DNA from 3 places in the Bacillus safensis genome. Region 1 is predicted to be linked to each of the others. Evidence: predicted binding sites of a transcription regulator. Region 1 holds the regulator's gene; each other region holds the start of a gene.
The links. The regulator Rex, encoded in region 1, represses fermentation and respiration genes when NADH is low (regulators of the CRP and FNR family bind a similar motif). The targets are predictions, from matches to a motif close to TTGTGAAATATTTCACAA.

Region 1 (3,283 bases):
AAAAAGAGCATGGCACCGTATATCTCTATTTTCAGCTAAGAAGTCCCGCAAAAAAGGATTTTCCTTCTCTGTTTGATATCACCGCAGCGGGCCATCTTCTCGCAGATGAACAGCCTTCTGGTGGCTTAAGAGAGGTAGAAGAAGAGCTTGGTCTTTCCATCCATTTTGAGGACCTCACCTTTGCAGGTGTCATACAGGATGAAATCCATATGCCTCCGTTTATCGACCGTGAGTTCTGCCATGTGTACCTTTATATGTATCAAGAAAAGTACATGGAAGTTTATCTACAGAAAGAAGAAGTCGCTGGTCTGTACAGAGCCAAGCTGCTTGATGCACAGCAGCTGTTGACAGGAACTTGTGAAAGAATTCGAATCGAGGGCTTTCAAGTTGATGCAAACGAAGAACGACGTGAAGAAAGCATCGAAGTGGGTGTTCATGATTTTGTCCAGCATGAGCACGCCTATTATGAGCACCTCTTTCATGCGATCAATCAATTTCTTTCACAATAGAAAAAGCATCGTGATCCTCATTGGATCATGATGCTTTTTTATGAGACATAATGACTTTCTTTCTCCTCTGTTTGCTGCATTTTGCGGTAGGTCACTCTTGAAATGATAATGCTCACTTCATATAAAACGAGCATTGGCAAGGTGACCATGAGGTGAGAAACAAGCTCTGGCGGTGTAATGAGTGCGGCAATGACAAGGAGGACAAAATAGGCATACTTCCGTATTTTTGATAAAAACATCGGTGTGATGATGCCAAGTCTTGTGAGAAACATCAACACGACGGGCATCTGAAACAAAAAGCCAAATGGAAGTGTTAACTGCATCAGAAATGTAAAATACTCATGAATCCCAATGACTTGCTCTACATTTAAATCATTCGACATTCGCATCATAAAGTCGACGACAAACGGAAACAAAATAAAATAAGAGAAAGCCACACCGCTCAAAAATAAAAGCAGTGCAATCGGAATGTAAGCAAGTGTCACCTTTCTTTCTTTCTCATATAAGCCTGGACTCACAAACGCCCACAGCTGATATAAAATAACGGGACACGTCAAAACCAAAGCAATGACAAATGCGAACTGCATAAACACGTACAGTGGATCTGTAAGCTTAAATGCGTTCAGCGTAAGTGTTGCCGCTTCATCGGTATTTTGTAAATACACAATGACCGGCTTAGCGAGAAAAAAACCAGCCACCATAAAGGCGACAAAAAACATCGCAATGATCACTAAACGTTTTCGCAGTTCCACAATATGCTCCATAAGCGGCATATCTTTGACATTCATGAAGCTCATCCTATTCTACTGATCTTCTTTTTTCTTTTTTTCTTCCTGATCATCAGCTAAGCCTTTTGTGGCATTTTTGAATTCACGTAATGTATCTCCTGCTGCTCTTCCTAATTCAGGAAGCTTTTTCGGCCCAAAAATAATGAGCGCTACAATCGCAATCAGAATCAAACTCCCAGGACCGATCGGACCCATTTGCTCCACCCCCTTTACCCCTTTTCGTCAGTCCTCCTGCGTAACAGAGTAATGCTTTAAGAAATACACAAGAGACTGAAGTTCAACCGCCAAATCTATATGATGAATTCGAATGTGTTCCGGCACATTCAATCGAGCCGGCGTAAAGTTAAGGATTCCTTTGATGCCAAGGGCAATCAAACGATCTGTAATGGATTGAGCTGCTACGGCAGGTACTGTCAAAATCGCAACAGGGATATCTCCTACCTCTTGAACATGCTCTTCAAGCTTATCCAAATCATAGACAGGCACGCCGCCTATCTCACTTCCTATTTTACTCTCATTGACGTCAAAAGCCATTGAAATTTTTGTATTATTATTTTTTATGAAATTATAGTGTAAAAAGGCAGTCCCTAAATTCCCGACACCGATGAGCATGACATTGGTCATTTCATCTTGGTCAAGGGTCTTTCTGAAGAAGGTCAAGAGATAATCGACATTATAGCCGTACCCTTTCTTCCCAAGTGCACCAAAGTACGAAAAATCTCGGCGAATGGTAGCAGAATCCACTTTGACTGCATCACTAAGCTCTGCTGATGACACCCTTTGTTTTCCTGATGCATGCAGATTTTTTAAAAAACGGTAGTATAGCGGCAAACGTTTGGCTGTCGCTTGTGGAATTTTTGACTGATCTATATTCATATAAGGTCCTCCAACTTAAATATCAGATGCTCTGTGAAAATCACCGTTTTTCCCGCCTGTCTTTTCAATTAGATAGGTAGGACCGATGATCATGCCTTTATCAATCGCTTTGCACATGTCGTAAACGGTCAGTGCACATACTGAAGCAGAAGTGAGCGCTTCCATCTCCACACCCGTACTTCCTTTTGTTTTTACCTGCACTTGTATGTTCAGGATGTGCGCATTTCCGTCTTCCTCCCAATGAAAGGAGATATCCACGCCTTTTAGTGCAAGCGGATGACACATTGGAATGATGGTAGATGTTTGCTTTGCTGCCATGATGCCAGCAACCTGTGCAACAGACAGCACATCCCCTTTTCCAATTTCACGTTGCTCTATTTTATGAAACACTTCTTTTATCATACGAACACTTGAAACAGCAACGGCGGTTCTCACTGTAGACGATTTGTCACTAATGTCGACCATCTTTGCTCTTCCCTGTTCGTTAAAGTGGCTAAATTGACTCATCTTTCAACGCTCCCTCACTCAAATGATACACTATTTTTTCCTATCTGTCTTTCATTTGAATATGGCGATTGTATGTAACATTTGCCGGTTTACTGCTGATAAGCTACACTTAACATATTATAGCAGAGGTGAAGTTACATGATGATTCTACAAGTGAATCAGCTGTCCAAATCGTTTGGCGCTGATACCGTTTTAACGAATATAAAATTGGAAGTCAAAGCAAGGGATCGCATTGCCATTGTAGGTCGTAACGGCGCAGGCAAATCCACGCTTTTGAAAATCATTGCCGGTCAAATGTCTTACGAGCAAGGTGAGATCATCAAACCAAAAGACCTATCGATCGGCTATTTAGCACAGCATACCGATGTGACGTCTACACGTACGTTAAAGGACGAATTATTATCGGTTTTTGATCATTTAAAAGTGATGGAACAAGAGATGAGAACCATTGAGGAGAAAATGGCTTCTTCCACAGGTTCTGAGCTGGATGTCTTGATGAAAACCTATGACAGGCTGCAGCAGGAATTTAAAGATCAAGGCGGCTATCAATATGAAGCAGATGTCCGCTCCATTCTACATGGACTCGGCTTTAGTCATTTTGAA
Region 2 (3,283 bases), 280 kb from region 1:
GACGCAGCATTGGCAATTAAGCAGAGCATCGCAGCTTTCAGCGGTTTAAACCCAAGCTCTGTTAAGAGAGCGGCACTGATCGCAATCGGTACACCAAAACCAGCAGCTCCCTCTAAAAATGCGTTAAAGCTAAAACCAATTAATAAGAGCTGAAGACGTTGATCTTGAGAGATTCCTGCAATACTAGAACGAATGACATCGAACTTACCAGATTTCACGGCAATTTTATAGAGCCATACCGCCATGATGACGATATATCCAATCGGCCACAGCCCATTAGATATACCGAGCAGCACAGCAGATAATGCTTTTTCAACTGGCATATGAAAGAAGAAAACAGCTGTTACAAAACTGACGATTAAGGTAAAACAAGCGGCTAAAACACCTTTTAGCTTAAAAACGGTTAATGCAAGAAGGAAAAACAAGATTGGGAGCATTGCCACCAATGCACTGACGAATTCATTACCAAACGGATCATATATTTGCTGCCACATAGTGATTCATCCTTTTCTGCTCAGATAGGTTGCTTTTGATTGATTAAAAATGAGGAGCCAAAATCTCTTTCAACACATTCACACTGTGTGCAAATTTTTCTTTCTCCGTGTCGTTCAATGCAAGCTCCATTACTTCTGTTGCGCCATTTCGATTCACAAGGGCAGGTACACCAATGTAGACATCTTCTGCTCCGTACTCTCCATCTAAGTAAGTGCTGACAGTTAAAATGCTGTTTTCATTGTGCAGGATCGCTCTTGTAATGCGGGCTAAACTCATTGCTACACCGTAATAAGTGGCGCCTTTTTTCTCAATGATTTGGTAAGCGGCATGACGGACATTTTCCATGATTTCATCTAAGTCTTCTTGTTTGTATTGATCATTTCTCTTCATTAATTCTGTAATCGGCACACTTCCAATATTTGCATGACTCCAAACAGCAAGCTCTGTATCTCCATGCTCGCCAATGATGTACGCATGCACGTTGTGTGCCGCTGCGTCAAAGTACTCACTGAGCATGTATCTAAATCTTGCCGTATCAAGCGTCGTACCACTGCCAATCACTCGTTCTTTTGGAAGACCACTGAATTTCCAAGTCGCATATGTCAAAATATCGACTGGGTTTGTGGCCACTAAGAAAATACCGTCGAATCCACTTTTCATCACGTTTTCTACAATGCCTTTAAATATATTTAAATTTTTCTCAACAAGGTCAAGTCTTGTTTCACCTGGCTTTTGGTTTGCACCAGCACAGATACAGACGATATCTGCATCCTTACAATCCTCATAATCTCCATACCATGTATTCACAGGATGCGGCGCAAATGCTTTTCCGTGGTTTAAATCCATCACGTCACCCATTGCTTTGTCTTGATTCAAATCGATGACAACCAATTCATCTGTGATTGCTTGATTTATTAATGTAAAGGCATAACTGCTGCCGACGAAACCTGCTCCAATAAGGGCTACTTTGTTTACTTTTTCGTTTGTCATTTATCTCATCCTCCTGAGTAAAACTAGGCTGTTTTTCTTATGTGAAGTATTTCACATTCTTATTGTGCAACATTTCACAAACTTTTGCAAGGGGGCTGCTCAAAAAAAATATGTAGCGAATTTGTGAACACATTTATTGTGCTTTCAAAGCGCCCGCTCCATACATATTTCCACAAGAAAAAAGCTGCCAAACGCTCGTCGGCAGCTTCCTACATATTTAATAAGGTCCCCAGTTGATCATGACCCCGATACAAATAAATACAAGACCGATGACAAACCAAATGAGGGCAAGCGGCACCATAAAACGCAGCCACTTTACATAAGGAATACCACTTGCAGCAAGCACAGCCATCAACACACCGGAAGTCGGATTGATACAGTTGACCACCCCTTCACCAAGCATTACCGCTTCTACAGCGACCTGTCTTGTGATGCCCATTAAATCAGCGAGCGGCGCAAGAATTGGGATAAAGACAACGGCTTCTCCTGATCCTGATGAAATCAAAAAGTGAAGAAGCGCACTCGCAATATACATCCCGATCGCACCAGCGATGGGACTAAAGCCTGTCAGCATACTCGCCAAGCCATTGACCACTGTATCAAGCAGCTTCCCGTTTTCTAAAATGACCGAAATACAGCGTGCCATCCCAACAATAAGTGCGCCGTATACAAGGCTTTGGCACCCGATAATAAACGTTTTCGCAATATCATTGGCAGCTAATCCGCCGAGCAGTCCAGCGACGATAGCCATAAAAATGAACACACCCGCCATTTCCTTATCGGTCCAGCCAAGCTGAAGTGCGCCATATAAGAAACCTCCAAGTGACAATCCGCACACCGCTAAAATCAGCTTATGTCTGCCAGTAAATGCAGGCTTGTCCACAGATTCCGCATCGGCTCCGCCAAGCCCCTTAGCAGGAAACCATTGATCGCCAAGAATGCTTCCCTTTTCTTTATTCTTCAGACGTCTTGTATATAAATAGATGTACACAATACTAGAAATAAGAAAACAAAGATAAATAATGACACGCAGGCCGATGCCGGAAAAGATCGGCAGCTCTGCAATTGTTTGTGATAAACCTAATGGAGATGGAGATAAAATCGTTGCGTTAAACCCTGCATAACAGCCGATGTATATGACAGCGGCTCCTGCTACAGCATCCCATTTCAAGGATCGTGCCACAATGATGCCGATTGGAATAAACCCAATGACAGAATTCACGACAATTCCGGTCGTTCCAAGGACTGAAAATAATCCCCCAACAATACAAATAAACAATAATTGCTTCGTTTGAAACCGGCTGATGACATGGTGAATCATCCCGTTAATAGCACCTGTCTTCTCCAAAATGGCAATGGTTCCGCCCGTAAATAGAATCAGAAAAATAATAGAAGAGGACCCTACCATTCCTTCTTGTATCGCTGTGAAAAAGCCAACTGGACTCACTGGTGATTGATCAATACGGTGATAGCTGCCAGGAACGGCTGTTGTGATCTCCCCAGATGTCTTTCGGTCAAACTCACCCGCTGGTACAAAATACGTTGCTATTGTACAAATCAGTGCAATCATAAATAAGAGAACATACGCATCCGGCATTTGAAGTTTTCGTTTTTGTTTCTCTGGTGCTGATACTGTCGCTGTTTTCATGTGTCAAAACCCCTTTGTCCCGATCGGAATTTCACTTAATTTTCAGAATAATCAAATGATGTGTTATATTATAAACACTGTTGATATTTAAGATCAATATTATTTCACTAAAATAATGTTTTGACAGATTATCTGTCAGCAAGGAGGCTT
Region 3 (3,283 bases), 810 kb from region 1:
AGTGCAATGAGCAGGACACGCTGGCCCAGTTTTCTTGCACGATCTCTTAAGTCACCCTCTGTACGAAGTGTGACAAAAATCAAGCCATGCAGCAGGCAAAGAACCGTCACAGCTAACCCGCCGATCACTGAGTAAAGATTCACAAAGTCCGTAAATCCAGCGTACATGTTCATGTCTTGATCAATTGGCATCCCGCGTAAAATACTCGTGAATAACACACCGAGCAAAAACGGCGGAAGCAGACTGCCAAAGAAGATCACCCAGTCCCACGCCTTAATCCAAGAGGCTTTCTCAACCTTCCCTCGGAATTCAAAGGCGACTCCGCGCCCAATGAGCGCTAAGAGGAGCACCGCAAACGGAATATAGTATCCGCTGAACATCGTGGCATACCAGTGAGGAAATGCAGCGAAAATAGCGCCGCCAGCTGTAATCAGCCAGACCTCATTCGCATCCCAGAAAGGACCAATCGTATTGATTAAAATTCGGCGCTCGTGCGCGTCCTTTCCAAGCAGCTGCATGGACATCCCGACACCAAAATCAAATCCTTCTAAGAAGAAAAATCCAACAAACAATACTGCGACAAGAATAAACCAAATCTCGTTAAGATATACCATGATATGCGCCTCCATCAAATGGATCTGTAGACAGGTCCGTTTCATCCTTTTGATCTGTATCCTCTTCAGAATGTGCACCTTTTTTAATTTCTCGAATGAATAAGTAGGCAAGCAAAATGGCAAGAATCAGATACATCACCGTAAAGCTAATGACTGAGAATAACAGCATGCCATACGATACGTTCGGTGAAATCGATTGAGCTGTCGTCATCATACCAAAGACAGTCCACGGCTGACGCCCAATTTCAGTCATGATCCAGCCGGCTGAGTTCGCAATAAACGGGAACGCGATCATCCCTACCATGAAGCGTAAAAACCATTTGTTCGTTTCTAGTTTCTTTCTAAAGCTCAAATATAAGCCAATCATACTAGCAAAAATCATCAGCATTCCGGCACCGACCATGATTCTAAAGCTCCAGAATGTTGTTTTCACTGGCGGAATGTAGTCTCCAGGACCAAACTTGGCTTCATATTCTTTTTGAAGTGTCAGCATGCCTGGAACATCTCCACTGAACTTCTGATACGCCAAATAACTTAAAGCAAACGGAATATTGATCTCCGCAGAGTTTTCTTTTTTATTTGTGTCAATGTTGGCAAATAGTGTCCAAGCTGCTGGATCTCCACTATCCTTCCAAAGGGCTTCACTTGCTGCCATCTTCATTGGCTGTGATTTCATTAAGTGCTTCGCTTGATCATGTCCAGAAAACGCTACACCTAAGCCAGAAATTAAAGCGAGGACCATCGCAATCTGGAATGATTTTTTGAAAAAGGCGATTTCTTGTTTTTTGATCATTTTATAGGCACTAACTCCTGCAATAAAGAAAGCTCCTGTTGCCAGTGCACCAAATAGAACGTGCGGAAACTCAACCCAAAGCTGCGGGTTCGTCACAAGAGCGCCAAAATCATTCATTTCTGCACGGCCATTTTTAATGGCAAATCCAACTGGCTCCTGCATAAATGAGTTAGCGAGTAAAATCCAAAATGCCGAAAAGATCGTACCAAGGGAAACAAGCCAAATGCACAATAAATGAATCTTCTTCGGCAGACGATCCCAGCCGAATATCCAAAGTCCAATAAATGTAGATTCAAGGAAAAAGGCCAAAAGTGCTTCAATGGCAAGCGGTGCACCAAAGACATCACCGACAAACCTTGAATAATCTGACCAGTTCATCCCAAACTGGAATTCCTGCAGAATCCCTGTTACCACACCTACTGCAAAGTTAAGTAAGAACAGGTGACCCCAAAACTTCGCCATCTTTTTATAGATGTCTTTTTTCTTGACGACATAAAGGGTCTGCATCAATGCGACGATAAACACCAAACCTATTGACATAGGAACAAAAATAAAATGAAATAATGTCGTTGAAGCAAATTGAAATCTTGCTAAAAACAGCTCACTCACAGCCTTACATCCTCCCTTACTTTCACATGCCGAACGATTCATGCTCACCACTTCACAAAATATTCACCATTTGTTCAATGTTTCACAAATAAAAGTCCATTTGAAATGGTTCGCTAGGTGAAATTTTACTCTTGATTTTCATTCGGTTAGTTATTTATACCTGTACTTTACACCCATACGCTTCAAAAATAAAGTAAATTTTACCTAAAAATTGGATGGTATTGTGTCAGTTGTTTGAATACTTTGTCAAAAATATGTGACGGAAAATAAAAAATCGCAAAAAAACAGCGCTGCATGTGGGCCGCAGCGCTGTTTTTCTTTTTAGGCTTTTTTCTGTAAAGCAGGTCTTGTCACTTGGACTTCATAGTACGTAATTTTGTTTTTTAATAGGCCTTCAGGTTTCGCTTTTCCGTGAGCGTGTGCATCTCCAAATGCCTGAGATTTTGTCCAGTTCACAAAGTCTTCTTTTCGATTCCAGCGGGTATGAATGGTCACCTCATCGTAATCAGTTGTCTGCTGCGTGACCCAGACTTCCATGCCTAAAAATCCTTCCATGAATTCTACTTGTCCCTGCTTGTTAAAACGCTTAACAAGGTGGTCTGCACTGCCTTTTTCTACTCTAACCTGGTTGTTTACAATGATCATGTTTGGTTCATCTCCCTTTTGTTGTTGGATCGAAGCGATTGGGATAATGAGCGGATGCTCTCCATCTAGGTGAACCTCTGCCTGAATCCCAAATACCTCTTTGAAAAAGTTTTCTGTTAATACTTCCTTTGGTGTCCCTATTTGGTAAACCTGACCACGCTTCATCGCAATCAGGCGGTCACAATATTTTGCTGCCTGCTGCAGGTCATGAAGTACCATTAAAATGGTGATTCCATGTGTTTCATTCAGCTGTTTGAGCAGCTCTAGTAAATCAAGCTGGTGCGCAATATCTAAGTAAGTGGTAGGCTCATCCAGAATAATCGTCTCTGTCTTCTGAGCCAGTGCCATTGCAATATACGCCTTTTGCCTTTCTCCGCCTGACAATGTATGCAGCATCCTGTTTTCATTCACGCGGCTATTTGTCACATCAAGCGCCCACTCTACCGCTTCCTGATCTGTCTTCGAGCTCTTTTTCCAGATCGAACGATGCGGACTGCGTCCAAGTGCGACCAGCTCACGTACTGTCATCGATGGGATCGCCGTTCTCGTCTGCATCAGAACGGCGATTTCCTGTGCAATCTCCTGTGCTGTCATTTCTTTTTGCGGTATATCGTGAATATAA

Region 2: the regulator Rex is predicted to act here: its motif matches at 1,525-1,542, upstream of AAYR28_RS01640 (L-lactate dehydrogenase).
Region 3: the regulator Rex is predicted to act here: its motif matches at 2,087-2,104, upstream of AAYR28_RS17855 (cytochrome ubiquinol oxidase subunit I).

The regions. Positions count from the first base shown of each region.
Region 1 is NZ_CP154909.1:578,922-582,204, reverse strand. Features, by position in the region: gene AAYR28_RS02895 (NUDIX hydrolase) at 1-509, shown strand, start outside; gene tatC (twin-arginine translocase subunit TatC) at 548-1,306, opposite strand; gene AAYR28_RS02885 (twin-arginine translocase TatA/TatE family subunit) at 1,313-1,492, opposite strand; gene AAYR28_RS02880 (redox-sensing transcriptional repressor Rex) at 1,520-2,173, opposite strand; gene moaC (cyclic pyranopterin monophosphate synthase MoaC) at 2,189-2,680, opposite strand; gene AAYR28_RS02870 (ABC-F family ATP-binding cassette domain-containing protein) at 2,819-3,283, shown strand, end outside.
Region 2 is NZ_CP154909.1:299,703-302,985, reverse strand. Features, by position in the region: gene AAYR28_RS01645 (L-lactate permease) at 1-494, opposite strand, end outside; gene AAYR28_RS01640 (L-lactate dehydrogenase) at 538-1,485, opposite strand; gene AAYR28_RS01635 (YfcC family protein) at 1,703-3,133, opposite strand.
Region 3 is NZ_CP154909.1:3,465,378-3,468,660, forward strand. Features, by position in the region: gene cydB (cytochrome d ubiquinol oxidase subunit II) at 1-614, opposite strand, end outside; gene AAYR28_RS17855 (cytochrome ubiquinol oxidase subunit I) at 601-2,016, opposite strand; gene isdG (heme oxygenase) at 2,338-3,283, opposite strand, start outside.